Regions from separate parts of the Streptomyces cyslabdanicus genome, predicted to be linked through region 1. Evidence: riboswitches for the same ligand, from Rfam matches in the RefSeq annotation. Region 1 holds a riboswitch; each other region holds the start of a gene.
The links. A riboswitch is a leader RNA that binds a small molecule or an ion and turns the genes downstream of it on or off. The one in region 1 is predicted to bind cyclic di-AMP.

Region 2: linked by a shared signal. The riboswitch ahead of ACTYVM_RS25565 (transglycosylase SLT domain-containing protein) and the one ahead of ACTYVM_RS02185 (C40 family peptidase) in region 1 are both predicted to bind cyclic di-AMP.
Region 3: linked by a shared signal. The riboswitch ahead of ACTYVM_RS28620 (M23 family metallopeptidase) and the one ahead of ACTYVM_RS02185 (C40 family peptidase) in region 1 are both predicted to bind cyclic di-AMP.
Region 4: linked by a shared signal. The riboswitch ahead of ACTYVM_RS20125 (transglycosylase family protein) and the one ahead of ACTYVM_RS02185 (C40 family peptidase) in region 1 are both predicted to bind cyclic di-AMP.

What each region holds. Positions count from the first base shown of each region.
Region 1 covers NZ_JBQRUW010000002.1:356,328-363,739, forward strand. The annotation lists gene ACTYVM_RS02175 (phosphatase PAP2 family protein) at 47-904, shown strand; gene ACTYVM_RS02180 (bifunctional [glutamine synthetase] adenylyltransferase/[glutamine synthetase]-adenylyl-L-tyrosine phosphorylase) at 952-3,948, opposite strand; cyclic di-AMP (ydaO/yuaA leader) riboswitch at 4,239-4,419, shown strand; gene ACTYVM_RS02185 (C40 family peptidase) at 4,428-5,642, shown strand; gene ACTYVM_RS02190 (class II glutamine amidotransferase) at 5,810-6,643, shown strand; partial or broken gene ACTYVM_RS02195 (glutamine synthetase) at 6,775-6,861, opposite strand.
Region 2 covers NZ_JBQRUW010000043.1:10,424-17,835, reverse strand. The annotation lists gene ACTYVM_RS25585 (M56 family metallopeptidase) at 1-719, opposite strand, end outside; gene fahA (fumarylacetoacetase) at 904-2,115, opposite strand; gene ACTYVM_RS25575 (carboxylate--amine ligase) at 2,330-3,637, shown strand; gene ACTYVM_RS25570 (HAD family hydrolase) at 3,733-4,536, shown strand; gene ACTYVM_RS25565 (transglycosylase SLT domain-containing protein) at 4,564-5,064, opposite strand; cyclic di-AMP (ydaO/yuaA leader) riboswitch at 5,070-5,257, opposite strand; gene ACTYVM_RS25560 (polyprenyl synthetase family protein) at 5,742-6,752, shown strand; gene ACTYVM_RS25555 (LolA family protein) at 7,054-7,412, shown strand, end outside.
Region 3 covers NZ_JBQRUW010000050.1:54,503-61,914, reverse strand. The annotation lists gene ACTYVM_RS28630 (GNAT family N-acetyltransferase) at 1-1,872, opposite strand, end outside; gene ACTYVM_RS28625 (HPr family phosphocarrier protein) at 2,048-2,329, shown strand; gene ACTYVM_RS28620 (M23 family metallopeptidase) at 2,406-3,161, opposite strand; cyclic di-AMP (ydaO/yuaA leader) riboswitch at 3,174-3,333, opposite strand; gene ACTYVM_RS28615 (M16 family metallopeptidase) at 3,569-4,957, opposite strand; gene ACTYVM_RS28610 (M16 family metallopeptidase) at 4,954-6,327, opposite strand; gene ACTYVM_RS28605 (DNA gyrase/topoisomerase IV subunit A) at 6,648-7,412, shown strand, end outside.
Region 4 covers NZ_JBQRUW010000034.1:6,611-14,022, reverse strand. The annotation lists gene ACTYVM_RS20135 (FtsB family cell division protein) at 1-303, opposite strand, end outside; gene eno (phosphopyruvate hydratase) at 475-1,770, opposite strand; gene ACTYVM_RS20125 (transglycosylase family protein) at 2,018-2,737, opposite strand; cyclic di-AMP (ydaO/yuaA leader) riboswitch at 2,741-2,908, opposite strand; gene ACTYVM_RS20120 (transglycosylase family protein) at 3,091-4,134, opposite strand; gene ACTYVM_RS20115 (cytochrome P450 family protein) at 4,357-5,610, opposite strand; gene ACTYVM_RS20110 (nucleoside triphosphate pyrophosphohydrolase) at 5,684-6,664, opposite strand; gene ACTYVM_RS20105 (SurA N-terminal domain-containing protein) at 6,814-7,412, opposite strand, start outside.

The DNA.
Region 1 (7,412 bases):
GGGGGATGACCGGCGGGCGAACGGTTTTCTGGCAGACTCTGTGCCTATGGGTGACTCGACCGTGACACGCCGGGATGGCCGGGAAGGCCGGGAAGAGACCGTTCCCCACCTCGCCACGGACGAGGAGGCCCCCACCGTCCTGGAGCGGCTGCGCACCCCCCGTCGCCCGCGGCTCTGGTTCGAGATCCTGCTGATCGCGGTGAGTTACTGGACGTACTCGCTGATCCGCAACGCGGTCCCGGAGCAGAAGGGCAAGGCGCTGCGCAACGCGGACTGGGTCTGGAGCGCCGAGCACCAGCTCGGCATCGCCGTCGAACACTCGGTCAACCATGCCGTCGACTCGGTGACTTGGCTGATCATCGGCATGAACTACTACTACGCGACGCTGCACTTCGTGGTCACCATCGGCGTCCTGGTGTGGCTCTACCGCACGCACCCGGGCCGCTACGCGGCGGCCCGGCTCACCCTCTTCGTGACGACGGGCGTGGCCCTGCTCGGCTACTACCTGTACCCGCTGGCGCCCCCGCGCCTGATGACCGGCGGCCACTTCGTCGACACGGTCCAGGTCCACCACACCTGGGGTTCCATGGCCTCCGGCGACCTGAAGAACATGTCCAACCAGTACGCCGCGATGCCGTCCATGCACATCGGCTGGTCCCTGTGGTGCGGGCTGACCCTCTTCGCCCTGTGCACGGTCCCGTGGCTGCGCGTCCTCGGCCTGCTCTACCCCGTGGCCACCCTGGTCGTCATCGTCGCCACCGCCAACCACTTCTGGCTCGACGCGGTCGGCGGCGTCCTGTGCCTCTCCTTCGGCTTCACGGTGGCCCGCCTCTGGTACGGGGCGCTGCCGCACGCCCTGCCGCGGCGGACGCCTGCCCTGCGGCCGGCGCAGGCGCAGGCGTAGGGCAGGCCCAGGCACAAGCGGGGGCCTGCCTGCGCACCCCCCACCTCTCACGCGCCGTAGAACAGCTCCTCCATGACTGCCCGGGCCCGGCGGGTCGTTCGCCGGTACGCGTCGAGCATGTCGCCCGCGTGCCCCGGCCCATACCCCAGGTACCGGCCCACCGCGGCCAGCTCCCGCGGCTCGGTGGGAAACGTGTCCCCCGCCCGCCCCCGGACCAGCATCACCGCGTTGCGCACCCGTGTGGCCAGCACCCACGCCTCGTCGAGGGTCGAGGCGTCCTCCGGGGACACCAGTCCCGCCTCCCTGGCCGCCGCCAGCGCCTCACGCGTGCGCGTGGTCCGCAGCGACGCCTCTTTGGCCGCGTGCCGCATCTGGAGCAGCTGCACGGTCCACTCCACGTCGGACAGCCCGCCCGGCCCCAGTTTGGTGTGCAGCTTGGGATCGGCGCCGCGCGGCAGCCGCTCGGACTCCATCCGGGCCTTCAGCCGCCGGATCTCCCGCACCGCCTCCTCGCGCAGCCCGCCGCGCGGATAACGCAGCGGGTCGACCAGCTCGACGAACCGCCGCCCCAGGTCCTCGTCCCCGGCCACCGGTTCGGCCCGCAGCAGCGCCTGCGACTCCCACACCAGCGACCAACGCCGGTAGTACGCCTCGTACGACCTGAGCGTCCGCACCAGCGGGCCGGACTTCCCCTCGGGGCGCAGATCCGCGTCGACCAGCAGCGGCGGATCCGCGCTCGGGATCTGGAGCAGCCGCCGCAGCTCGGCGACCACCCGGGACGCGGCCTCGGCGGCCTCCCGCTCGTCGGCGCCCTCCCACGGCTCGTGCACGAACAGCACGTCCGCGTCCGAGCCGTAGCCCAGCTCGTGCCCGCCGAACCGTCCCATGCCGATGATCGCGAACCGGGTCGGCAGGGTGTCCCCCCACTCCTTGCGCACGACCGCCCGCAGGGTGCCGGCCAGCGTCGCCGCCGTCAGGTCGGACACCGCGCCGCCCACCCGGTCCACGAGCGCGCCCTGGTCCGCCTCGGCGGGCTGGGCCTCGGTGCCGTAGGTGCCGACGATGTCGGCGGCGGCGGTACGGAACAGCTCCCGCCGCCGTACGCCGCGCGCCGCCGTGACGCCCTGCTCGGCGGTCTCCGCACGGCGGACGGCGGCGAGGACCTCCTGCTCCAGCTGGGCGCGCCCGCGCGGTTCGAGGCCGCCCGCGTCGCCGTTCCCCAGCAGGGCCACCGCCTCCGGTGCCCGCATCAGCAGGTCGGGGGCCAGCCGCCCGGCCGACAGCACCCGGGCGAGGTTCTCGGCGGCGGCCCCCTCGTCGCGCAGCAGCCGCAGGTACCAGGGGGTCTTGCCGAGCGCGTCCGACACCTTGCGGAAGTTCAGCAGCCCGGCGTCCGGGTCGGCGGAGTCCGCGAACCACCCCAGCAGCACGGGCAGCAGGGTCCGCTGGATGGCCGCCTTCCTGGTGACGCCGGAAGCCAGCGCCTCCAGGTGGCGCAGGGCCGCGGCCGGATCGGCGTACCCGAGCGCGACCAGCCGCTCCCGCGCGGCCTCCGGCCGCAACCTGGCCTCGCCGGGAGCGAGTTGGGCGACGGCGTCGAGCAGCGGCCGGTAGAACAGCTTCTCGTGCAGCCGGCGCACGACACTGGTGTGTCGTTTCCACTCGCGGGTGAGCTCGGTGATCGGGTCGCTGCGCAGGCCGAGCGACCGTCCGAGCCGGCGCAGATCGGCCTCGTCCTCGGGGACGAGGTGGGTGCGCCGCAGCCGGAACAGCTGGATGCGGTGCTCCAGGGAGCGCAGGAACCGGTAGGCGTCGTCGAGTTGCACGGCGTCCACGCGGCCGACGTACCCGCCGGCGGCCAGCGCCTGCAACGCGTCCAGGGTGGAGCCGCTGCGCAGCGAGCGGTCGGTGCGCCCGTGCACCAACTGAAGCAGCTGCACGGCGAATTCGACGTCGCGCAGACCGCCGGGACCGAGCTTCAGCTCACGCTCGACCTCGGCCACGGGGATGGTCTCGACGACGCGGCGGCGCATCTTCTGCACGTCGGCGACGAAGTTCTCGCGCTCGGCGGCCTGCCAGACCAGCGGGTCGAGTGCGGCGATGTACTGGCCGCCCAGCTCCAGGTCGCCGGCCACCGGGCGGGCCTTGAGCAGCGCCTGGAACTCCCAGGTCTTGGCCCACCGCTGGTAGTAGGCGACGTGGCTGCTGAGGGTGCGCACCAGCGGCCCGTTGCGGCCCTCGGGCCGCAGGTTGGCGTCGACCGGCCAGATCGAGCCCTCCACGGTCGTCTCGGAGCAGATCCGCATCATGTGCGAGGCGAGCGCGGTCGCGGCGCGCAGGGCCTTGACCTCGTCGGCCCCGTCCGCGGCCTCCCCGACGAAGATCACGTCGACGTCGGAGACGTAGTTGAGTTCGTGGCCGCCGCACTTGCCCATCGCGATCACCGCGAGCCGGCACAGCGCGTCGTCCTCGGGCGCGGCGGCCCGCGCGAGCCGGAGCGCGGCGCGCAGGGTGGCGGTGGCGAGGTCGGCGAGTTCGGCGGCGGTCTCGGCGACATCGGTGGTGCCGCACACGTCGCGGGCCGCGATGGACAGCAGGCAGCGCCGGTAGGCGACGCGCAGCGCGACCGGGTCGCCGGCCTCGGCGAGCCCCTGCTCGAACTCCGCCACGCCCGGGTGCAGGTCGCGCGGCTCGTAGGTGACCAGCGCCCGCCAGTCGCCGGCGTGCCGGGCGAGGTGGTCGCCGAGCGCGGCGGAGGCGCCGAGCACGCCGAGCAGCCGGTCGCGCAGCGGCTTGGCCGCTATCAGCGTGTCGAGCAGCTCGCGGCGGGCCTTGGACTCCGGCTGCGCCTCCAGCAACCGGACCAGACCGCCCAGCGCGAGGTCCGGGTCGGCGGTGGCGCCCAGCGCCTCCAGCAGCACCGGGTCGTCCCGGAGCGGGGCGAGGTCCGGGCCCTCCAGCAGCCGCTCGGCGTCCGAGGCATGGATGAAGCCGTGCCGCAGCAGCCGCGTGAAGGTACTGCTCCTGCGTCCCGGCGCCGTCATCCCGGCCTCCCGTCGGATCAAGCCCGTCCTGGCCAGAGCCTATCCGCACTCCCGGCCCGGGGCCCTGACGGCGGACCCGCCTTCCCCCGCCGGTCGAAACCGGACGGCACCGGCAGGTGCTTCTCCGGGCCGACGCCGGCGGCCACCGGAGTGCAGCCACCCGCACACGTACCGTGAAAGTCACGAAAACGTAGCGGACATATCACGCACCAACCTTCACAGCAGTCACACGCGTTGGCTAGCGTGCCCGGCGGGCACCCCGTACCCCCGCCGGCGAACAACGCCGGGACGGGTGGCCCGCGCCGAGTCCGGTGCGCTTCACGGCAGCCGGAGCCGGGGACCCAACTCATCCCTGGGGTGAATCGGTCCCGTACACGCGTCCCCCACAGCGTGCACGGGACGGTAGGGCAGCCCTTCCGACCACCCGCCCGAACCCGACAGCCAACCCGGTAGGCGGTCCGTGGAAGGAGTCGCCACCCTTGGCGTCGCACCGCAAAGCCCGGCCCACGGCGACCCGCATCGCCGGACTGCGCACGTCCCCGGCCCTCGGTCTGACGACCGCGGCCCTCACCTCCGTGGCCCTGCTGTCCCAGACGGCGAACGCCGCGCCCGCGCAGCCCGGCAGACCCAGCCTCGAAGAGGTGCAGAAGAGGGTCGACGACCTCTTCCACCAGGCCGAAGTGGCCACCGAGAAGTACAACGCGTCGAAGGAGAGGACCGCCACGCAGCGCCAGCGCGTGAACGGCCTCCTCGACGACGTGGCGAAGCGTGCCGAGAAACTGAACGAGGCGCGGAACGAACTCGGCTCGTTCGCCGCCGCCCAGTACCGCACGGGCGGAATCTCCGGCACCGCGACGCTGCTGCTCGCGAAGGACCCCCAGCAGTACTTCGCCCAGGACCATCTGATGAGCCAGCTCACCGAGCGGCAGAAGAAGGCCGTGGACGACTACCAGACCGCGCAGCTCGCGACGGCGAAGAAGCGCACCGAGGCGGCGGGGATCCTGGAGTCGCTGACCACCTCGCAGAACGAGCTGAGGACCAGCAAGCAGGACGTCCAGCAGAAGCTCACCGAGGCACGCCGGCTGCTGTCGACGCTGACCGCCGAGGAGAAGGCGCGGCTGGCGGCGATCGAGAAGAAGAAGCAGGAGGTCGCCCGGCAGAAGGCCGCGGAGCTGGCCCGCCGGCAGGCGGCGGAGGAGGCGGCGGCGGCGAAGAAGCGCCAACAGGAGGAGGCGGCGAAGAGCTCCGACGCGCAGGCGAGCAGCGGAACGGGCGCGGACACGAGCGCCGGATCGAGCACGGGTACGGGCACGAGCACGAGCGCCGGATCGAGCACCGGCTATGCCGCCAAGGCCGCCAAGGTCATCGACTTCGCAAGGGCCCAGATGGGCAAGCCGTACGTGTGGGGCGCCTCCGGCCCCGACTCGTACGACTGCTCCGGGCTCACGCAGGCCGCCTGGAAGTCCGCCGGGATATCACTGCCGCGCACCACCTGGGACCAGGTGGGGGTCGGCACGACCGTCCCCGTCTCCGAAGCCCAGCCCGGCGACCTGGTCTTCTTCTACGACGACATCAGCCACGTCGGGATCTACATCGGCGACGGCATGATGATCCACGCGCCGCACTCGGGCGCGAACGTCCGCGAGGAGTCGATCTACTACATGCCGATCCACAGCGTCGTCCGCCCCGCGTGACGCGCGTGCCGGACGCCTGGTGCTGGCACCGGACAGGGAAGGGCCCGCACCCGAAGGCGCCGGCCCTTCGCTGTCGGCATGCGGCGGGTGGGGCCGCGGCGCACGCTGGTTCTTGTACCTGCCGGAGGCGGGAGGCCGCGCGGGCGGACAGTGGAGGTGCGTCGTCCATGTGCCGTTGGCTTGCCTATGCGGGGACACCCGTACTGCTCGATGACGTCCTGTACCAGCCGGACCACTCGCTGATCGACCAGAGCCTGCACTCGCGGATGGGCATGGAGACGACCAACGGCGACGGGTTCGGCATCGGCTGGTACACGCCGGAGGCCGACAGCCCGGCGGTCGTGCGGGACACCGGCCCGGCATGGAACAACCGCAACCTGCGGGAGATAGCGCAGCACGTCCGGTCACCGCTGTTCTTCGCCCACATCCGGGCCTCGACCGGCACGGCGGTGCAGCAGACCAACTGCCATCCCTTCCGCCACGGCCGGTGGATGTGGATGCACAACGGCGCGATCAACGAGTTCGACAGGCTCAGGAGGGAACTCTGCCTGGCCGTCGACCCGGGGCTCTTCTCCCGCATCGAGGGATCGACGGACTCCGAGGTGATGTTCTTCCTGGCCCTCACCTTCGGCCTCGACGACGATCCGCCGGGCGCGGTGGCACGCATGGCGGGGTTCGTCGAGCGGACGGGCCGCGAGCAGGGCGTGCGGCACCCGCTCCAGATGACGGTCGCGGTCTCCGACGGCGACCGGACCTGGGCATTCCGCTACTCCAGCGAAGGTGCCTCGCGGAGCCTCTTCTACAGCACCCGCTTCGACGCCCTGCGGGTGCTCCACCCCGACGTCACGTTCCCGCGGGGGCTGTCGGAGGAGTCCCGCCTGATCGTGTCGGAGCCCCTCAGCAGCCTCGCCGGCGCCTGGAACGAGGTTCCGGAGGGCAGCTACGGCGCCGTTCGCCCGGATTCGGACATCCTGCGCCCCTTCGAACCCCAGCCCGCGTAGACCGAGGGCGTTCCGGTCGCTGCCCGAAGACCTGTAGCGCCCCCACGCCCCGGCCCCGGCTTCCCTTGCCTCGTCAGGGCCGCGGGACCGGGGCACCGTGCTGAACAGGCATCGCCCATCCCAGCCGAGCGCTACAGCACCGGCAGATGCTTCTTCAGCTCGAAGGCCGTGACCTCCGAGCGGTACTCGTGCCATTCGGCGCGCTTGTTGCGGAGGAAGAGGCGCGGGTCGGGAGCGACCTCGCGCGATCAAGGCTGGCCCAGTTCAGACCAGTAGCCGGGCAGTCGTCGTTGGTCTTCGTTGGTCGCTGTCGGCCGCCCTTCGACGGCCCACAGACGGCCCCGCAGGGCGACCCGGCAGATTTACAGCGGGCTCATTACGCAACTTCTGAGCAGGCCATTTCCCATGCTGAGCCCCCAGCGGGGGACGTCTGGGGGAAGCCGGGCGCTCCGGGGCGTCCACCACGGCAGGCGGGCACGACCCGGTAGCCGACGACCCCGGCGTTTCCCAGCGCCGTCGTCGCCGTCCCGTTCATCTCGGTCGTGTCGGCGGTGCTGCGCGCCGTGCCACGGTGTGCGGCCCGGTCACGCAACCGCACACCGCGGTTTCAGTTTGTGCTTTCCGTCAAGCCTCTAGGAGGCCGCCGATTCAATCAATCTCATGCACAATACCCGCAAGATTGTAAAACTCGAAGCGTCGCTCGGTTAAGCGATTTCCCTTGAATGCGGAATGTTGAAGGCCCAGGACTTGACCTGGGCCTATTTGGTCG
Region 2 (7,412 bases), on a different contig from region 1:
TGGCCGTGGCGGCGGGAGGCCGTGTCGTCGGCGGCCAGCTCGACCAGGCGGTGGGTCTGCTCGCAGAACTGCGCGAACAGCGGGACGTGCGGGAAGCCGGTCGCCAGCGCGGTCGACAGGTGCAGCAGCCAGTCGTGGCGCGCGCGGGCGTGGCCGCGCTCGTGCGCGAGGACGGCGTCGAGCTGGTGACCGGTGAGCCGGTGCAGCGCGCCGGTGGTGACGACGAGCTGGGGCGGATGACCGGGCATCCACCAGGCGTCGGGGTACTCGTCCTCCAGCACCAGCAGCGGTCCGCGGGCCGCCGGAAGGCCTGCCGGCAGATCGGGGGCGCGTTCGCGCAGATGCGCGCGGGTCAGGCCGCGCCGGCGGCGGGCCTCGACGAACTCGCGGGCGAGCATCGCGGTGGTCCAGGCGGCGCCGCCGGCCAGCAGCAGGGTGAGGCCGGCGGCCCAGACGGGCGCCACCGACAGGTCGTAGGCGGCCGTCACGGCCGGCGGCGCGGGGGCGAAGACCCGGTCGTGGACAGTGCCGAAGACGGCCGCGGTGCCCAGCACGAGCCCCGCGAGGCAGCACAACAGGACGGTGGCGACCAGGCACTGCCACACCCACAGCGCGACGACGGGCTCCCGTTCGGGCCACCACGCCCGGGCCAGCGTGCGGGGAACCGGCACGGCGAGCGTCAGTGCGACGGCGCTCAGCAGGAGCAGGCAGGCGGTCATGCCTCGGACTCCGGATCCTCGTCGGAGGTGGGCGGGTGTCGGGGTCGTGCGGTGAAGCGTGCTGTGCGGCCGGCCGGCGCGTGGGGCGCGCACGGCCTGCCGCCAGTATGACGGCCGCGGACACCGGGAGTCAGGGTCCGAGACCATCAATTTCCCCGCGAGGCAAGGGCCGCAGGACCTTGACTCAGCCCGACACGACCCGCCCCGTCACCTCCCCGAGCCCCACCCGGGCGCCGTCCGCGCCCGGCGCCCAGGCCGAGAGTGTCACCACGTCGCCGTCCTCCAGGAACGCCCGCTTGCCGTCCGGGAGTTCCAGGGGCTCTTGGCCGTTCCAGGTCAGCTCGAGCAGTGAGCCGCGCTCACGCTCGGACGATCCGCTCACCGTGCCCGAGCCGTACAGGTCGCCCGTGCGCAGGGAGGCGCCGTTGACCGTCATGTGGGCGAGTTGCTGCGCGGCCGTCCAGTACATGGTGGAGAAGGGTGGCTCGGACACCACATGGCCGTTGATCGCGACGGAGATCCGCAGGTCGTAACCGCCGGGCTCGTCCGCGGAGTCGTCGAGGTAGGGCAGCAGCGGGTGCGTGCGCCGCGGCGGGGCCACCCGCGCCTCCTCCAGCGCGTCCAGCGGAGTGATCCACGCCGACACCGACGTGGCGAAGGACTTGCCGAGGAACGGCCCGAGCGGGACGTACTCCCAGGCCTGGATGTCGCGCGCCGACCAGTCGTTCAGCAGGCACAGCCCGAAGACGTGCTCGCGGAAGTCACCGAGCGCGACCGGCTGTCCGAGCCGCGAGGGCACGCCCACCACAAAACCGACCTCCGCCTCGATGTCCAGCCGGACCGACGGGCCGAACACCGGCGCGGGGTCCGTGGGGGCCTTCCGCTGGCCCGACGGGCGCAGCACGTCCGTGCCGGAGACCACCACCGTGCCGGAGCGGCCGTGGTAGCCGATCGGCAGGTGCTTCCAGTTGGGGGTCAGCGAGTCCTCGGCGTCCGGGCGGAAGATCCGGCCCACGTTCCGGGCGTGGTTCTCCGAGGCGTAGAAGTCGACGTAGTCCGCGACCTCGAAGGGGAGGTGCAGGGTCACCGAGGACAGCGGGTGCAGGAAGGGGGCGACGGTCTCCCGGTGGGCCGGCTCCGTCAGCCACGAGGTCAGCGCGCGCCGCACGTCGGACCACGCGGCGCGGCCCACGGCCAGCAGCGGGTTCAGGTTCGGCTGCGCGAGCAGGCCGGCGTGGGGAGAACCGAGCGCCCGCGCCGCCGCCCCCGCGTCGAGCACGTGGTCGCCGAGCCGGACGCCCACGGTCCTCTCCGTCGACCCGGCGCGGGAGAAGACGCCGTAGGGAAGGTTGTGCGGGCCGAAGGGGTCGCCCTCGGGGACCTCGAAGGGGGGCATGGGTGCTGCCTTCCTTTCCCGAATTCCATGTGATCGGGCCACACGTTACGGGGGCGTCCCATGTCTTGGGCAGGGCCTAAAGAGTTTGCAATGCCCGAATTGGTCTTGTGGGAGGGGGTAATTCCGGCTTAGCGTCCTCTGAGGACGCGGACGGGGTGGGTCCGCTCCATAGGGGGGACACGTGGGGGGACCCGTGGCCAGGAATGCCGTCAGTGTGCCTTTCCGGGCCGACCGTGAGGTCCCCGGCCTGATCGTGAAGTTCGGCGACTACCCGCTGCACCACGGCGGGGTGGGCGCGATCCGCAGCCTCGGCCGCCTGGGCGTGCCCATGTACGCGATCACCGAGGACGCCTACACACCGGCGGCCTCCTCCCGTTATCTCAAACGCGCGTTCGTCTGGCCGACCAGGGGCACCGAGGGCGCGGACCGTCTGGTGGAGGGCCTGCTGCGGATCGGCCGCCGCATCGGCCGGCCCACTGTCCTGGTGCCCACCGACGAGGAGGCCGCTGTCCTGATCGCCGAGCACCAGGACGCGCTCCGGGGCCCCTTCCTCTTCCCGCCCGTCGCCCCCTGCCTGCCGCGCCGTCTGGCCAGCAAGCAGGGCCTGCACGAACTGTGCGTGGAGCACGGCATCCCGAGCCCCGCGGCCGCCTTCCCGCAGTCGTACGACGACATCGTGGCGTTCGCCGAGAAGACCCGCTTCCCGGTGGTGGCCAAGAACCGCGAGGCGTTCGTGCGGCGCAGCAGCCCCGCGGTGAACGGCACCACGAGGATCAACACCCGCGAAGGCCTGCTGGCCCTGGCGCGCGACTGGGGCGAGCGGCCCGGCGTGATCCTCCAGGAGTACCTGCCGCGGGAGGAGGCCGAGGACTGGATCGTGCACGCCTACTTCGACCGGGACTCCACGCCGCTGGCGATGTTCACCGGTGTCAAGGTCCGCTCCTGGCCGCCGCACGCGGGTATGACGGCGAACGCGTACGTCGTCGACAACCCGGAACTCGCCGACCTCGCCGCACGGTTCATCAAGCAGATCGGCTTCACCGGCATCGTCGACCTCGACCTGCGTTACGACCGGCGCGACGGGCAGTACAAGCTCCTCGACTTCAATCCGCGGATGGGCGCGCAGTTCCGGCTCTTCGAGAGCGGGTCGGGCGTGGACGTCGTACGGGCCATGCACCTGGACCTGACCGGCCGCCCCGTTCCGGAGGGCGGGCAGCGCGCCGGCCACCGGTATGTCGTGGAGAACATCGACCTGCCCGCCCTCCTCGCCTACCGCCGCAGCGGCTACACGACGCCGCACGCGCCGGCGAGGGCGAGCGGCACGGAGCTGGCCTGGTTCGCGGGGGACGACCCGTTGCCGTTCGTCACGATGCTCGCGCGCTTCGTGCGGCCGGGCGCCCGGCACCTCTATCAGCTGTGGCGGACCAACCGACGCGGCGGCGCGACGGCCGGCCGGCCGTCCTGCGGCGACCCACGGTTGAGCGCCACCTCGCCGGTCACGCTCAAGGACCCTCATCAGTAAGGGAGTTGGAGGGAGGGGAGCCGGGAACGCGGTGACCGCCGCGGTGGTCCGGCTCCGGTCGAGTCGGCGGGCCGGGGCATCCGTATTCTCTGATCATGGCCGCCCTCGCATTCGACCTCATCGCCACCGACCTGGACGGAACGCTGCTGCGCGGCGACGACACCGTCTCCGAGCGGTCCCTCACCGCGCTCGCGAGGGCGGCGGCCGCCGGTGCCCGGCACCTCGTGGTGACCGGACGGCCGGCGCCGAGGGTGCGGGAACTGCTCGGCGTCCTCGGCACCACGGGACTCGCGGTGTGCGGTCAGGGCGCACAGCTCTACGACGCCGGCAGCGACCGCCTGCTGTGGTCGGTCACCCTGGACCGGGAACAGGCCGAGACCGCGCTCGGCAAGATCGAGGCGGAGGTGGGGGAGGTGTACGCCGCGGTCGACCAGGACGGGGCCGAGGGGCTCACGCTCATCGAGCCGGGGTACCTCATGCCGCACCCGGCGCTGCCCGCCGTACGGGTCGAACGGCGCGACGACCTGTGGCGCGCGCCCATCAGCAAGGTGCTGCTGCGCCACCCGGTGCTGTCCGACGACGAGCTGGCGGCGGCGGCCCGCGGCGCGGTGGGCTCCCTCGCCACCGTCACCATGTCGGGACCCGGGACCGTCGAACTCCAGCCCTGCGGCATCACCAAGGCGACCGGACTGGCGCTGGCCGCCGAACACCTGGGACTGGGCCGCGAGCGCGCCCTCGCCTTCGGCGACATGCCCAACGACATCCCGATGTTCCGGTGGGCCGCCCGGGGGGTCGCCATGGCCAACGCCCACCCCGAGCTCAAGGCGGTGGCCGACGAGGTCACGACGTCGAACGAGGACGACGGCATCGCCGTCGTCCTCGAACGATTGCTTGGCTAGCCGGTGTGCGGGCCGGCAGCGGACCTGTCAGTAGGCGCTGTAGACGTTGTCCATCGAGCCGTACCGCTTGGCCGCGTAGTTGCAGGCGGCCGTGATGTTGGCGACCGGGTCGTAGATGTCCCACGACGTGCCGTTCACGTGGTAGGCCCTGAAGGTCGGGTCGATGACCTGGAGCAGGCCCTTGGACGGGATGCCCTTGGCCGCGTTGGAGTCCCAGAGGTTGATGGCCCGCGGGTTGCCGGAGGACTCGCGGATGATGTTGCGGTAGATGCCGTTGTAGGAGCCCGGGATGCCCTTCTCGGCCATGACCTGGAGGGAGGCCCGGATCCAGCCGTCGAGGTTGTTCGGGTAGCCGAGGTTCGAGGCCGTCTTGAGGGTGGTCACGTTGGACGAGACCGGGGTCGCGGCGGACGCGGTCGTCGCGCCGAGCAGCGGCACGGCGAGGACGGCTGCGCCGGTGCCGGTGACGGCGAGGGCGCGAACGAGGCGGGCGGTACGGGTAGAGCGGCGCTGACCGTTTGCAGGCATGGGGGTGTTCCTCTCCGTCGCCTGCGAGGTGAGCTGTCGGGTTCGGGCGGGGAGGTGCCCGGCCGCGCCCCGAAAGGCGCGGCTTCACCCCGAGCCGTTCCGGCGCGGCGTACGACGTAGGACGTACGAGCCCGGCCCGGCGACTTACCTGGGTCCCCCGCTCCTGCCATGGTTCGTTCGGTCGTTGGGGTTACGGGCGGCGGCAGGATTCGGCGTTCCGCCCGATGGCCGGGAACGTATGCGAGACCAGATGTCCCGAACAAGTGCCGGAATCACACATCGCACTATTTGACCTTGGTCCGGCGTGTATGTGGTGCTTGATCCTTTGTGGCTGCCAGGGTTCAACTCGGCTGCGCGTAAAGGCAATGTGAAGGAGTGCGAGGGGTGACGTGAACGGAGGGCGGCGTGACCCAACTCACGGGGTGGGCGCCTGACGGGCAATTACCACTAAAGAGAATTGAAACCCCAATAGGGGCAAATCGGACCGCATGGGTGAGCGCGGAGGGAGCTGTGGGGCGGGTGCGTGACGGTGGTCACGTCGGGTGATGTGCCCTGGCCCGTATAGGTGGGCGATATCGGTGATCGAAACGTGACCGGATACGCTGACTTGAGTGAGGGCAGCGACCTATCGACAAACCGTGTAATCCCAGCAGACACCAGCAGACAGGAGACCCCTCGTGACCGTCGTCGGGCCATTCGGGCTGACCGTGCGGGACCAGGCTCTCGAAGCCGATGTCCAGGCCGGATTGGCGGCTGTCGAGGAAGGGCTGCTCGAAGCCACCAAGAGCGAGGTCCCGTTCATCACGGGGGCCGCCCAGCACCTCGTCAGGGCTGGTGGGAAGCGGTTCCGGCCGCTGCTCGTGATGCTCGCGTCCCAGTTCGGGGACCGGTACGCGCCGGGGATCGTGCCGTCGGCCGTGGTGGTGGAGCTGACCCACCTGGCGACCCTCTACCACGACGACGTGATGGACGAGGCCGCCGTGCGTCGCGGGGTGGCCAGCGCCAACACCCGCTGGGGCAACTCCGTCGCGGTCCTGACCGGCGACTTCCTGTTCGCCCGGGCCTCGCAGATCCTCGCCGACCTCGGCCCGGAGGCCGTGCGGGTGCAGGCCGTGGCGTTCGAGCGGCTGGTCACCGGGCAGATCCTGGAGACCGCCGGGCCGCAGGACGGCCGGGACCCGGTCGACCACTACCTGGACGTGCTGGGCGGCAAGACCGGATCGCTGGTGGCGGTGTCGTGCCGGTTCGGCGCGATGATGTCCGGCGCCGACGAGACGGTCGTGGACGTGCTGACGCAGTACGGCGAGCGGCTGGGCGTCGCCTTCCAGCTGGCGGACGACGTCCTGGACATCGCCTCCGACTCGCACGAGTCGGGCAAGACGCCCGGCACCGATCTGCGCGAGGGCATCGCCACGCTGCCGGTGCTGCGGCTGCGCGAGCGCGCGGCCCGGCTGGGGCTGCCCGAGGACATCGCCCTGTGCGAGCTGCTGGACTCCGACCTGACCGACGACGCGCGGCACGCTCAGGCGCTGGCGGCACTGCGGGTGCACCCGGCGCTGGAACAGGCCCGCCGGGACACCGTGCGCTACGCCGAGGAGGCGCGGGCCGCGCTGGCGCCGCTGCGGGAGTGCGACGCGAAGGCCGCGCTGCTCCAGCTCTGCGACGCCGTGGTGCACCGGGCCGGCTGACGCCTGTCCGGCTCCGCGACCTCACCGGACACCCCCGCCGGACACCCCCGCCGGGCGGCCCCTTCGAGCGGCGTTCTCCACCCTGACCCCTACGGGGTGGGGGAGGCGTCGCCCTTCGCGTGTCATACCGCAGGCGTACACGGAGTTGGCTCCGCGGTCTGACGCTTTCACCCGGCCGATTTGGTCAGATGGACACCACGGACCACACACCACTCCTCACCGATCTGGGTGAGAATGGCGGCTGAGGGTGACATCCCCGTGCAGAAGGACAGCCGCCGCCGAAGACGGAGGTAGGGCACACATGGCACCGAACGGATCCGAAGCCGACGACCTGCGCGCGGGGCGCCGCAAGGCCGCGCGCTACGTCGTCCCGGTCACGGTGGTGGGGGTGGCGGCGGCGACCATCGGGCTCGTCCCGGCACTCGCCGCGTCCGGCGACCCCGACCTGCCGAAGATCAGCGCACAGCAACTCATAGAGAAGATCGCCCAGTCGGACGTCCAGCACCTGTCCGGAACCGTCAAGGTCAGCACGGACCTCGGCCTGCCGAACCTCGGCGGCCTGGAAAGCGGCCTGGCCTCCGGCGCGGCCAGGGATGGTGACGGTTCGTCAGCCGACCCGGCGTCAAAGCTGCCCGAGCTGGCCTCCGGCACGCACACCCT
Region 3 (7,412 bases), on a different contig from region 1:
GGGCGGCGGGGCGGTGCTGGTGGCGGCGGACAGGGCCTCCGCCAGCCCGCCGAACTCGACGTGCACGACCAGGACCGGCTTGCCGGGCACCTCCTGCGCGGCCGAGCGCAGCGCCTCGGCCAGGGCCGCGTTCTCGGCGGCCCCCTCCCCCAGCGCCGGTATCAGCGTGACGACCACCGCGTCGGCGGTCTCGTCGGCGAGCGCCCGGGACAACGCGACCCGGAAGTCCTCCGCCGAGGCCCCCGTCGTCAGGTCCCGCGGCGGCTGGGGGCGCAGCCCCTCCGCGAGACAGCGGTCGTAGGTCAGCACGCCCAGCGACTCGGAGTTGCCGAGGATCGCCACGCGCGGCCCCGGCGGCAGCGGCTGCCGGGCGAGCAGCAGGCCGGTGTCGACCAGTTCGGTGATGGTGTCGACCCGGATCACACCGGCCTGCCGCAGCAGCGCGGACACCGTCGCGTGCGGCAGCCGCGTCGCCCGGACCGCGTGCCCCTGCGGGGCGGAGCCCGCGCTCTGCACCACGACCAGCGGCTTCACCGCCGCCGTGCGCCGGGCCAGGCGGGTGAACTTGCGCGGGTTGCCGATGGACTCCAGGTACATCAGGGCGACGTCGGTGTCGGGGTCGTCGTACCAGAACTGCATGACGTCGTTGCCGGAGACGTCCGCCCTGTTGCCGGCCGACACGAAGGTCGACACGCCCGTGACCCCGGTGACCCCGCCGCCGCGCCGGTGCAGCCGGGACAGCAGCGCGATGCCGATGGCCCCGGACTGGGCGAACAGACCGATGCGGCCGGGCCGGGGCAGCTCGGGGGCGAGGGAGGCGTTCAGCCGGACGTCCGGCGAGGTGTTGATGATCCCGAAGGTGTTGGGCCCGATGATCCGCATGCCGTACGTCCGCGCCTGCCGTACGAGCGCGCGCTGCCGCTCACGTCCCTCGGGGCCGCTCTCCGCGTAGCCCGCGGAGATCACGACGAGCCCCTGCACGCCGTGCTCGCCGCACTCGGCGACGGCGTCCGGGACGTGCTCGGCCGGCACGGCGACGACGGCGAGGTCCACGGGCCCGTCGATGTCCCGCACCGAGCGGTGGGCGGGCACCCCGTCGATCTCCTCGCGGTCCTCGCCGAAGGCCCGGTTCACGGCGTGCAGTCGGCCGGTGAACCCGGCGTCGCGGATGTTGTCGAGGATGCCGCGGCCCACGCCGCCGCGCGCGCGGCCCACGCCGATGACGGCGACCGAGCCGGGCGCCAGGAGCCGCCGTACCGACCGCCCCTCGGCCCGCTGCTCCCGTGCGCGCTGTACGGCCAGCGAGCGGTCGGTCGGCTCGAGGTCGAACTCCAGGCGTACGACGCCGTCCTCGAAGCTGCGCTTCTGGGTGTACCCGGCGTCCGTGAACACCTTGATCATCTTGGTGTTGGCCGGAAGCACCTCGGCGGTGAAGCGGCGGATGCCACGCTCGCGGGCGACGGCCGCGATGTGCTCAAGGAGCGCGGAGGCGACCCCGCGTCCCTGGTGGGCGTCCTGCACCAGGAAGGCGACCTCGGCCTCGTCGGAGGGCGCCGAGGCGGGCATGCCGTCCACGCCGACGCGGTCGTAGCGTACGGTGGCGATGAACTCGCCGCCGACCGTGGCCGCGAGTCCCACCCGATCCACGAAGTCGTGGTGCGTGAAGCGGTGGACGTCCTTCGCGGACAGACGCGGGTAGGGCGCGAAGAAGCGGTAATACTTGGACTCGTCCGACACCTGTTCGTAGAAGCTGACCAGACGGTCGGCGTCGTCGGCGGTGATGGGGCGGATCCTCGCGGTGCCGCCGTCGCGCAGCACCACGTCGGCCTCCCAGTGGGCGGGGTACTCGTGCCGGTCCGGCGAGGTCTGCATGCGCCCCAGCGTACGGCTCGCGTCCGACAGCGGCGCGAGGCAGTCTGTGGAGGACACCCATCGGACCGAGGCCGCGGTCCGATGCCACCCGGAGCGGCGCACGCGCCGCTCCGGACCTGTTCCACATATGGAAAACTGGTCTAGACAACCCTGATCACCTGAAGGGCAGCAACACATGGCTGAGCGCCGCGTCAACGTCGGCTGGGCCGAGGGTCTCCACGCCCGCCCCGCCTCCATCTTCGTCCGGGCCGCCACGGCCGCAGGCATCCCCGTGACGATCGCCAAGGCCGACGGCACGCCCGTCAACGCGGCCTCCATGCTGGCCGTGCTCGGCCTCGGCGCCGAGGGCGGCGAGGAGATCGTCCTGGCCTCCGACGCCGACGGCGCGGACGCCGCGCTGGACCGGCTGGCCAAGCTGGTCGCCGAGGGGCTCGAGGAGCTTCCCGAGACGGTCTGACCGGCAGGACCGGTGAAGCACCGAAGCCGTGCCGCCCCGTCCGGGTGGCACGGCTTCGCCGCGTCGGCGCAGGGAATCAGACGTGGACGCCGTGCTTGCGGAGGTAGGCCACGGGGTCGACGTCGGAGCCGTAGTCCGGGGTCGTACGGGCCTCGAAGTGCAGGTGCGGTCCGGTGACGTTGCCGGTCGCGCCGGACAGGCCGATCCGCTGGCCCGGGACGACCCGCTGGCCCACCGAGACCGCGATGGACGACAGGTGCCCGTACTGGGTGTACATGCCGTCGGCCATCCTGATCACGACCTGGTTGCCGTACGCGCCGCCCCAGCCGGCGTCGACGACGGTGCCGAGGCCGACCGCGTGGACGGGGGTGCCGCTCGCGGCGTGGAAGTCGACACCGGTGTGGGTGCCGGAGGACCACAGGGAGCCACCGACCCGGTAGCCGGTCGATATGTAGGAGTCGAGGATCGGCGCCACGAAGGCGTTGAGGCGCTTGCGCTCGGCCTCGCGGGCGGCGCGGGCCTTGGCCTCGCGCTCCTTCGCCGCCCGCTCCGCGGCCTTCTTGCGCGCGGCCGCCTCGGCCTGCTTGCGCGCGGCGGCCCGGTGCTGGGCGACGGCCTGGGCCTCGATCTTCGCGGCGACGCTGTCGCCGAGGGTGACTACCGGGGTGAGGCCGGTGTCCTCGAGGGCGGGAACGTCGGCGGCGAGGGCCGGGGCGGTGAGCGTGCCGATGACACCGGTGGTGGCCAGGGCCGCGACGCCCGCCGCGCGGGCGGTGGTGCGGTGCATCCGGCTCGGCCGTCGGTGCTTCCCGGCGGCGCGGGTGAACGCCATGGAGACGTGGGTCCTTTCCTTCCCTGTCGCCTACCGGGTTAGCTGACGGGTTCGGAGCAGGAAGGTCTCCTACGGCCCCGCGCGTCGCGCGCGGACGGCCGATTCACCCCAGGGACGGTGGGTCCCCGGCTCCCCTGGCTCGCGCCGTACGGGGACTCGGCGATGACTGTCCGGTGCCGCGGACGCGGCGCACTGCCCGACGAACAGCCGGACCGACGCTAGACGGGACCGCTTTCAATCCCCAAACGGATCAGATGTTTTGTAGCGCACACCACAGGGCAGACAGGCAACCTCCCCCTCAATTCGGACAACTTCAGGACAACGCAGGGCCCTGGTGACGTTTCGGTCACCAGGGCCCCATGCGCGCGTGTGCCCCTCGCCGCGCTCGGCGGTGGCGAGGCGGGCCTCTACTCGGCCGTGACGACGACGACCCGGCCGACGCCCAGGGCCTCGACGGGCTCCTTGATCTGCGCCGCGTCACCGACGAGGACCGTCACCAGACGGTCCACCGGGAACGCGTTGACGACGGCCGCGGTGGCCTCCACCGTGCCGGTCGCGGCGAGCTGCTGGTAGAGCGTCGCCTGGTAGTCGTCGGGCAGGTGCTGCTCGACCTGGTCGGCCAGCGTGCCGGCCACGGCGGCCGCCGTCTCGTACTTCAGCGGCGCCACACCGACGAGGTTCTGCACGGCGACGTCCCGCTCGGGGTCGGTGAGGCCCTCCGCGGCGAGCTTGCGCAACACCGTGAACAGGTCGTCCAGGGCCGGGCCGGTGTTCGGGGTGTCGACCGAGCCGCTGATGGCGAGCATCGCGGCGCCCGACCCGTCGGGGGCCGACCGCAGCACCTGACCGAACGCCCGCACCCCGTAGGTGTATCCCTTCTCCTCGCGCAGGACGCGGTCCAGGCGGGAGGTGAGGGTGCCGCCGAGGCAGTAGGTGCCGAGCACCTGGGCGGGCCACACGCGGGCGTGCCGGTCGGGGCCGATCCGGCCGATGAGCAGCTGCGTCTGGACGGCGCCGGGCCGGTCCACGATGACCACGCGGCCGGTGTCGTCGGCGGTCACCGGCGGCACGGGCCGCGGCTTGGCGGGCGAGGCGGTCCAGGCGCCCAGGGTCCGGCCCAGCAGCTCGTCGAGGTCGACGCCGGTGAGGTCGCCGACGACCACGGCGGTGGCCGTGGCCGGGCGCACGTGCCGGTCGTAGAAGGCGCGCACGGCCGCCGCGTCGATGGCGCCGACCGTCTCCTCGGTGCCCTGGCGCGGACGCGACATGCGCGCGTCGGCCGGGAAGAGTTCCTTGGACAGCTCCTTGGCGGCGCGGCGGGCCGGGTTGGCCAGCTCGTGCGGGATCTCGTCGAGCCGGTTGCGCACCAGTCGCTCGACCTCGCTGTCGGCGAACGCGGGCGCCCTGAGGGCGTCGGACAGCAGGCCGAGTCCCTTGGCCAGGCGGGAGGCGGGGACTTCCAGGCTCAGCCGTACGCCGGGGTGGTCGGCGTGCGCGTCGAGGGTGGCGCCCGCGCGCTCCAGCTCGGCGGCGAACTCCTCGGCGGAGTGCTGGTCGGTGCCCTCGGAGAAGGCGCGCGCCATGATCGTGGCGACGCCGTCCAGGCCGGCCGGCTCCGCGTCCAGGGGTGCGTCCAGCAGTACCTCGACGGCGACGACCTGCTGGCCGGGGCGGTGGCAGCGCAGCACCGTCAGGCCGTTGTCCAGCGTCCCGCGCTCGGGTGCGGGGAACGCCCACGGCTTGGCCGCGCCGGCCCGGGGCTGGGGGTGGAACTCCATCGTGGCGAGCTCGGTCACTTCGCCGCCTCCTCGGTCTCGTCGGTGGCCGCGGCGTCCGCGTCCTGGGCGTCGTCCTGCGCGTCGGCGGCGGTCGGCTCGTAGACGAGCACCGCGCGGTTGTCGGGGCGCAGCCGGGACTTGGCGACCTCCTGGACCTCCTCGGGCGTCACCTCCAGGACGCGCTTGACGGCGGTCAGGGCGAGCTGCGGGTCGCCGAACAGGACGGCGTAGCGGCACAGTTCGTCGGCGCGGCCGGCGACCGTGCCGAGGCGGTCCAGCCACTCGCGCTCCAGCTGGGCCTGGGCACGCTCCATCTCCTCGGCCGTCGGGCCCTGTTCGGCGAACCGGGCGAGCTCCTCGTCGATGGCCGACTCGATGACGGGCACCTCGACGTCGCCGGAGGTCTTCACGTCCAGCCAGCCCAGGGAGGGCGCGCCGGCCAGCCGCAGCAGTCCGAAGCCGGCCGCGACGGCCGTGCGGTCGCGGCGCACCAGCCGGTTGTAGAGCCGGGAGGACTCGCCGCCGCCGAGGATGGTGAGCGCCAGGTCGGCCGCGTCGGACGCGCGCGTGCCGTCGTGCGGCAGACGGTAGGCGGCCATCAGGGCGCGGGCCGGGACCTCCTCCTTGACGACCTCGCGCCGCTGCCTGCCGATGACCTCGGGCAGGGAGCCGTCGCGGGGCTCGGGCTTGCCGTCGTGGGACGCGATGGAGCCGAAGTACTTCTCGATCCAGGCGAGCGTCTGCTCCGGGTCGATGTCACCGACGACCGACAGGACGGCGTTGTTCGGCGCGTAGTACGTGCGGAAGAACGCGCGCGCGTCCTCCAGGGTGGCCGCGTCCAGGTCCGCCATGGACCCGATCGGCGTGTGGTGGTACGGGTGGCCCTCCGGGTAGGCGAGGGCGGTCAGCCGCTCGAAGGCGGTGCCGTAGGGGACGTTGTCGTAGCGCTGGCGGCGCTCGTTCTTGACGACGTCGCGCTGGTTCTCCATGGACTCGTCGTCCAGCGCCGCGAGCAGGGAGCCCATGCGGTCGGCCTCCAGCCAGAGGGCGAGCTCCAGCTGGTGGGCGGGCATGGTCTCGAAGTAGTTGGTGCGCTCGAAGCTGGTGGTGCCGTTGAGCGAGCCGCCCGCGCCCTGCACCAGCTCGAAGTGGCCGTTGCCCTTGACCTGGGCGGAGCCCTGGAACATCAGGTGCTCGAAAAGGTGAGCCAGACCGGTGCGTCCCTTGACCTCGTGGCGCGAGCCGACGTCGTACCAGAGGCACACCGCCGCGACCGGGGTCAGGTGGTCCTCGGAGAGCACCACGCGCAGGCCGTTGGCCAGCCGGTGCTCGGTCGCTGTCAGGCCGCCGGATCCTGCTTCGGCTGCGGCCGTGTGACCCTTGGGCATGTACGTCCCTTCGATCGCGGTGGCGGTCTGCGAACCGCCCTTTTCCTGCCGGTCCTGCCACTGTATGCAAGCGTGCGGACCCCTGGCGAAGTTCCCACGGTCCGTACGCCGAGAGCGAGACGGAAAGCGACGCGCCCCGGCGGCACCCGGGAGCGGGACGGGGCGCGAGGCGGCCGTGGACGGGCGGGAGGGCGGCCCGGAGGCCGGACGGGACCCCGGAACGCGCACTGTGGGGACGGGGCGTGGTCCGGGTTGTCAGCCGGGCGGTCCACAATGGTCGGCGTCAGATCCCGTCACGCTTCAGCAAGGAGCCGGCAGCGATGGCCCGCCGCAGCACGAAGACCCCGCCGCCCGACGACTCGTACGAGGAGAGAATCCTCGACATCGACGTCGTCGACGAGATGCAGGGCTCCTTCCTCGAGTACGCGTACTCGGTCATCTACTCCCGCGCGTTGCCGGACGCCCGGGACGGACTCAAGCCGGTGCACCGCCGCATCGTCTACCAGATGAACGAGATGGGCCTGCGCCCCGACCGCGGCTACGTGAAGTGCGCCCGCGTCGTCGGCGAGGTCATGGGCAAGCTGCACCCGCACGGCGACGCGTCGATCTACGACGCCCTGGTGCGCCTGACCCAGCCCTTCTCGATGCGCGTCCCCCTGGTCGACGGCCACGGCAACTTCGGCTCGCTGGGCAACGACGACCCGCCGGCCGCCATGCGGTACACCGAGTGCCGGATGGCCGAGGCCACGGGCCTGATGACGGAGTCCATCGACGAGGACACCGTCGACTTCGCCCCCAACTACGACGGCCAGGAGCAGGAGCCGGTGGCCCTGCCGGCCGCCTTCCCGAACCTGCTGGTGAACGGGGCCTCGGGCATCGCCGTCGGCATGGCCACGAACATGCCTCCGCACAACCTCAACGAGGTCATCGCGGCCGCCCGCCATCTGATCCGCCACCCGAACGCGGACCTGGACGCCCTGATGCGGCACGTCCCGGGCCCCGACCTGCCCACCGGTGGCCGGATCGTCGGTCTGTCCGGGATCAGGGACGCCTACGAGAACGGCCGCGGCACCTTCAAGATCCGC
Region 4 (7,412 bases), on a different contig from region 1:
GTAGGCGTCGTCCTGCCAGCGTGCCTTGAGGTCGCGCAGTTGTTCCACCCGCTGCTGGGCCTGCCGCTTCTGCCGTTGCAGATCGGCGATGTCGGCGCGCTGGGAGACGTACTGCCGCATCGGGTACGCCAGGGCGACCACCATCGAGCACAGCACCAGCGCGAGCAGCGCCGCGCGGCCGGTGAGGCGGGAGCGGCGGGCCTGGCGCCGGGTCTGCGAACGGTAGACACGGGCCGCGGTCTGCTCACCGAGCAGCCTGAGCCTGGTCGTGGTGGAGAACCGGTCCCGGTCCTTGACCGCCATCGTCCCGCGCCTCCCGTTCGTGCCCGTGCACAGACGTGCGTACGTCCCCGGACACGGTACGGGACCGGGTACGGGGACGTACGTGCGACTGGCGAAGCCTTACCCTTTGCGGCTCAGCCGCCGGAACAGCTCAGCCCTTGCTGTGCCTACTGGTCCGCGGAGCGGCTGTGCCTACTGGTCCGCGGAGCGGAACCTGGGGAAGGCCGAACGGCCGGCGTACACCGCGGCGTCGTCGAGGATCTCCTCGATGCGCAGCAGCTGGTTGTACTTGGCGACGCGCTCGGAGCGGGCCGGGGCGCCGGTCTTGATCTGGCCGCAGTTGGTGGCGACGGCCAGGTCGGCGATCGTGACGTCCTCGGTCTCGCCGGAGCGGTGGGACATCATGCACTTGAAGCCGTTGCGCTGGGCCAGCTCGACGGCGTCCAGGGTCTCGGTGAGCGAACCGATCTGGTTCACCTTCACGAGCAGCGCGTTGGCGGCGCCCTCCTCGATACCGCGGGCGAGGCGCTCGGGGTTGGTGACGAAGAGGTCGTCGCCGACGAGCTGGACCTTGTCGCCGAGCTTGTCCGTGATGACCTTCCAGCCGGCCCAGTCGTCCTCGAACAGCGGGTCCTCGATGGAGACGAGCGGGTAGGCCGCGACGAGCTCCTCGTAGTACTCCGTCATCTCGGCGGCGGAGCGCTCCTTGCCCTCGAAGAGGTACTTGCCGTCCTTGTAGAACTCGGAGGCGGCGACGTCGAGCGCGAGGGCGATCTGCTCGCCGGGGGCGTAGCCGGCCTCCTTGACCGCCTCGAGGATGAGGTCGAGGGCCTCGCGGTTGGAGCCGAGGTTCGGGGCGAAGCCGCCCTCGTCGCCGAGACCGGTGGACAGGCCCTTGCTCTTCAGGACCTTCTTCAGGGTGTGGTAGACCTCGGTGCCCCACCGCAGGGCCTCGGAGAAGGACTCCGCGCCGATCGGGGCGATCATGAACTCCTGGATGTCCACGTTGGAGTCGGCGTGCGAGCCGCCGTTCAGGATGTTCATCATCGGCACCGGCAGCAGGTGCGCGTTCGGACCGCCCAGGTAGCGGAAGAGCGGCAGGTCCGAAGCCTCGGAGGCGGCGTGGGCGACGGCGAGGGAGACGCCGAGGATGGCGTTGGCGCCCAGCGAGCCCTTGTTGTCGGTGGCGTCCAGGTCGAACATGGCCTGGTCGATCAGGCGCTGCTCGGTGGCGTCGTAGCCGACCAGCTCGGGGCCGATCTGCTCGATGACGGCCAGGACGGCCTTCTCGACGCCCTTGCCCTGGTAGCGATTGGGGTCGCCGTCACGGAGCTCGATGGCCTCGAAGGCACCGGTGGAGGCGCCGGAGGGGACGGCGGCACGACCGGTGCTGCCATCGTCGAGGCCGACCTCGACCTCGACCGTGGGGTTGCCTCGGGAGTCCAGGATTTCCCGGGCTACGACGACGTCGATGGACGGCACGAGCATCTCCTTCTGGGATGTGACGCTGGAAGTGCGGGGCGTGAGCCTTGCGACTAGAGCCTAACCGTCCCGGGGCGGCGACCGGCCGACCGACCGCCTCCTGGACAGGGTGACGGTACCCATTGTTCCCGCTCGGAACAAAGGGGAGGGGAAGGTTCGGGAACGACCCGCCGGCCGGGAGGCGAAAAACCCCGCCCCGGCGCGTAGGGGGGAACACGCCGGGGCGGGGAGCCCATGGGGGCGGAACGGGCCCTTACTTGAGGTGGAGCTGCTGGCCCGGGTAGATGAGGTCGGCGTTGTCGACGATGTCCTTGTTCAGCTCGAACAGCTTCTGCCAACCGCCCTGGACCTGGTGGGTCGCGGCGATGGAGCTGAGGGTGTCGCCGGAGACCACCTTGTACTCGCCGTCGCCCTTCTCGACCTTCTTGCCGGTGGGCGTGGTGACGGTCTTGGTCGGGGCCGGACGCGTCGCGGAGCGGTTGGCGGCCTGCTGCTCGGTCGAGCGGTCGCCGGCGCTCCCGGTGGAGCCGCCGTTCGACGACGAGGAGGACGACGAGGCCGACGAGGAGGACGGGGCCGCGGGGGCGCTGCCGGTGTAGGCGGCGCCGGACAGGCCCTTGCCGCAGACCGGCCAGGCACCCTTGCCCTGGCCCGCGAGGACCTTCTCGGCGACGGCTATCTGCTGCGACTTGGAGGCCAGGTCGGCGCGCGACGCGTAGGCGGAACCGCCGTACGCGGCCCAGGTGGAGTTGGTGAACTGGAGGCCGCCGTAGAAGCCGTTGCCGGTGTTGATGGACCAGTTGCCACCGGACTCGCACTGGGCGACCGCGTCCCACTCGGAGGCGGTGGCGGCGGAGGCCTCGCCGACCGCCATCAGCGGGGCGGCGACGGCGGCGCCGGCGACACCGGCGAGCACGATGACACGGGTGGCCCTGGACGTATGGCGGTGCTTGCCCTTGCTGGAGAACAGCATGGAGGATCCCCTCACCGACGCCTGCGAGGTGAGCTGTCGGGTTCGGGCCGGATGAGTTGCCCGGCCGTGCCTCTCGCGTGAGGCACGGCTCCACCCCTAGCCGCTCCGGTCAACTGCCCGGCGCGGCACTTACCTTGGGTCCCCCGCTCCTGCCCACGGCGCTTGACGCGACGACTGTTCCCGTGCGGCCGCTGGCAGGATTCGGCGTTGCGGCAGCCGGGGCTCGCGGTGACGAGCGGTCACGACCGTAGGCATGCGCTCCGCCGAATTCCAAAGACGATCAGGGCTTCTGAGACTCATCCCACACTTTCGTCGAATGGGACATTCGGTGCGAAGTGTGACGTGAACTCCCGCTAGTTTTGGGGCGTTTCGGCAGGGACAATCAGGGTCTGACCGGCAGTGATGTGGTTCGGGTCGGAGCCGATCGCCCTCTTGTTCGCGGCATACAGCGCGTCCCATCCGCCCTGGAGGCCGAGGGAGTCGGCGATGGACTCGAGCGAGTCGCCGGAGCGGACGATGTAGGAGCTGTCGGCGCGGACGGCGTGGCGACCGGAGGACGCCACGGCATGCCCGCCGGCCGAGTCCTCGACGGCACTGCCGCCGCGATGCCGTCCGGAACCGAGCGCTCCCGTGTCGACGAGGGCCGAAGTGCCGCCGGCCTGCCACGACTTGTCCGTTTCGCCCGTCTCCGGCGCGAACGAGGGCGAGGCGTCAGGCGACTGGGACCCGCTTGCCGTGACATCGGGGGACGTGTCGGACTTGCCCGGCTTGCCCTTCTTGGCGGGCGAAGTCGGCGAAGGGGAGGACGCGCCGGGGGAGGCGGTCGGCGAGCCGGAGGGGTCGACCGATGCGGGATCGGTGTCCGAGGAGCCGTGCGAGCCGGACGAGTCGACGGAATCGGTCGATCCGGTCGACGCCTGCGACGAGTCGGTCAGACCGAGGTCGTCCGTGATGGAGTTTCGGGAGGAGTCGGAAGATCCAGACGAATCACCCACGCCGGTGTCGACCTTCGCCGCCCCGGACTTCTTGCTGAGCCCGGAGAGCAGCCCGCACGTCGGCCAGACACCGGGGCCCTTGTCGGCGAGCAGCTTCTCCGCCACGGCTATCTGCTGGGACCGGCTGGCCTGGTCGGCACTCGGAGCGTAGTCGAGGCCGCCGTACTTCTCCCAGTCGTCCTGCGTCAGTTGCAGGCCGCCGTAGAAGCCGTTGCCGGTGTTGGCGCTCCAGGCGCCGCCACTTTCGCACTTGGCCACCTTGTTCCACGCGCCGCCGTCGGCCGCGCTGGCGGCGCCGGCGCCGATCAGCGGGATGGCGATGGCGGATCCGGTCACTCCGGCGGCGACGAGGAGGGCCGGAGCCTGACGGGGCCGACGGTGACGGCCGTTCCCGGAGAGCATACGGAGACCTTTCGTGCGACAGCGTTGACCGGCGCGGCGACCGGGGCTCGGTGCCACGCCGATGGGTGAAAGTAGCGGCTGACGATCGCTTGTCACAAGTTCATGCCGCACAGATCACGTGAAGATCACACAGTTGAGCGGGTGTCATCTTCGTGGCCGTCAGTGGGTAGGCGCGGTGCGGCGGCAGGCGCCTTTTCCGGCCTTGTCCGACTTCCCTCCGACTTACCGACCGGGGGTGAACCGCACTGGCAGCGTCCGCAGTCCGCGCATGATGAGCCCACCGCGCCAGCGCAAGTCGGCTGGATCTGTGTCCAGTTGAAGGTCGGGGAGCCGGGTGAGGAGGGTGGCCAGCGCGGTCTGGCCCTCCAGACGGGCGAGCGGTGCGCCGAGGCAGTAGTGGATGCCGTGTCCGTAGCCGACGTGCTGATTGTCACGCCGCGCGAGATCCAGGACGTCGGGTCCGGCGAACCTCTCCGGGTCCCGGTCGGCGGCGGCGAGGACGACGAGGACCGGATCGCCGGGGGCGATGTCCTGCCCGCCGATGGTGAGCGGCCCGGTGGCGTAGCGCCAGGTGGCCAGTTCCACCGGTCCGTCGTAGCGCAGGAGTTCCTCCACGCCCGTCTCCAGCAGGTCGTCGTCCCCCTCGGCGAGGGACCGCTGGAGCAGGTCCCGCTGCTCGGGATGGGTGAGCAGGGCGTAGGTGCCGTTGCCGATGAGGTTGACGGTGGTCTCGAAACCGGCGAACAGGAGGATGAAGGCCATGGCGGCGGCCTCGTTCTCGGTGAGGTGCTCGCCGTGGTCGGAAGCGCGGATGAGAGCGGAGATGAGGTCCTCGCCGAGGGCGGGCTCGGCCGGGAGCGCCTCGCGCTTGCGGTGGATGAGGTCCGCGAGATAGCCGCGCATCATCTTCACCGAGCGGGCGACCCCGCCGCGCGGGCCCTTGCCGTGTCGGATCATCATGGCCGCCCAGTCCCGGAAGTCGTCCTGGTCCTCGCGGGGGACGCCCAGCAGGTCGCAGATGGCGTAGATGGGGAGGGGGAAGGCGAACTCGTGGATGAGGTCGGCGGTGCCACGCCCGGCGAACCCGTCGATGAGTCCGTCGGCCAGCTCCTGCACCCGCGGGGCGAACTCGGCGACGCGGCGCGGGGTGAACGCCTTGCTGACCAGTCGGCGCAGCCGGGTGTGGTCCGGCGGGTCGATGTTCAGCAGGTGAGTCATCAGCTCGGCCTTGCGCTCGCCGGGGATGCCGGTCTTGCCCTTGGCGTGCGCGGACCCGGCGTGGTGCGCCGGGTTCTTGCTCAGCCGCTGGTCGGCCAGGGCCTGCCGGGCGTCCGCGTACCGGGTGACCAGCCAGGCCTCGACTCCGCTGGGCAGACGGGTCCTGTGCACGGGGGCGTGCTCACGGAGCCAGGCGTAGGCCGGGTAGGGGTCGCTCGCGAACTCCCGGGTGAACAAGGTGGGTGGCTGGTCGTGCATACGGCCGACCCTAGCGTCGGCCCGTCCGCGCGGTGGAGCCGCGTGCCGATGCCGCCCGGTGCCCCTCGGGCCTTCAGCCGCGCTCCGTCCTGACGATCGCGTCCCGGTACGCGCGCGCCGCCGCGCGCAGCGCCGCCTCCGGATCGACGCCCTCCGCCTCGGCGCGGGCGGCCAGGGCCAGCAGCTCGTACCCGTAGCCCTCACTCTGCGGGAGGGGGACCTCCAGGCCCGCGGTGCGGACCCGGGAGGCCAGCTTGGCGGCGAGGGCGAGGCCGGGCTGGCCGAGGGGGACGCCCTCGGTCACGGAGGTGCGCTGCTTCTCCTCGGCCTTGGTGCGCAGCCAGTGCTCCTTGACCTCTTCCGGGGTGGTGGCGGTCTCGTCGCCGAAGACGTGCGGGTGGCGGTGGATCAGCTTGGCGACGATGGTGCCGGCCACGTCGTCGATGGAGAACGGCTCCTCGGGGTCCTCCTCGGCGATCCGGGAGTGGAAGACCACCTGGAGCAGGACGTCGCCCAGTTCCTCGCGCAGTTCCTGGCGGTCGCCGTCCTCGATCGCCTCGACCAGTTCGTACGCCTCCTCGATGCCGTACTTGGCCAGGCCCTTGTGGGTCTGCCGGGACGACCAGGGGCACTCGGCGCGGATGCGGTCCATGACCTGGACGAGGTCGAGCAGGCGGGCGCCGGGCAGGTCGTAGGAGGCGGGCAGCAGCTCCAGCTCCGGCATGTTCACACGGCCGGAGCCGGCCAGGCGGGCCAGTCCGTCGGTCAGGGCGGGCTCGCCCTCGCCGGTGGCCACGACGACGACCGTACGCCCGCCGGCGCACGCGTCGACCAGTTCCTCGGCGGTGGGTGCCGCCTCGTCCACGGCTATGCCGGCCTCGCGCAGATACGGCAGCTGCGGATGGGCGCCGTCCGCGCACAGCACCCGGTCGGCCGCCCGCAGCGCCTGCCAGGAGGGCCAGGACAGCAGCCCGGGGGCGACCCGGTGGCTGGTGGTGAGCAGGACGATCCGGCCCGTGGCCGCTGCGGAGGTGGTCGCGCTGGTGGTGTTCACGGTCCGAACGTAACGCACACCGGCGACGTCACCCCGGGTTGTCCACAGGCCGGGGGCCGGTCCCCCGGCCCGGTTGTCCACAGGCCCGGCCGCCCGGCGTCCGGCCTTCCGGTATCCGACCGTCCGACCGTCCGGCCGCCCGGGTCCGGTCAGGCCGGCTGCTGCGCCTGCTCCGCCGGGACTTCCCGCAGCCAGGGCGTCTTGGCGTCCACGAGGGTGCTCTTCTCGACGTCCCAACTGCCGTAGCGCGGGTTGAGGTCGACGTGGAGTTCGGCGGAGGCCTCGGACAGCGCCTTCCAGAAGGCCGGCTGGCCGGCGTCGGTGTGCAGATGGTCCGCGAGCTTCTGCGCCTCCAGCTGGAGGCGGAGGTTGTCGTCGAGGCGCCGCGGTGGCACTCCGTACCGCTGAAGCCAGGTGTCCTCGAGCGCCTTGGCACCGCCCGCCTGCTGTTCGAGACCGGCGCGCAGCTGCTGGATCTCACTGCGGTCGACGCTGAGGCCGGCGTTCCGGGCGGCGCGGTCCAGCACCCGGTCGAGCACCATCTGGTGCAGCGTGTCCCGGGTGAGGGTGGCGGTCGCGGCGACGGCCTGCTGGTACTGCGTCTCGTCGGCCACCGAGGCCCGCTGCGCCTCGCGCACCTCGCTCACCCGGCTCTGCAACTGCCCGACGGTGATCCGCTGACCGCCGACCACGGCCGCCGCGCCCGGACGCGCGTCGCTTCCACAGGCGGTGAGCAGGGGTGCCGCCG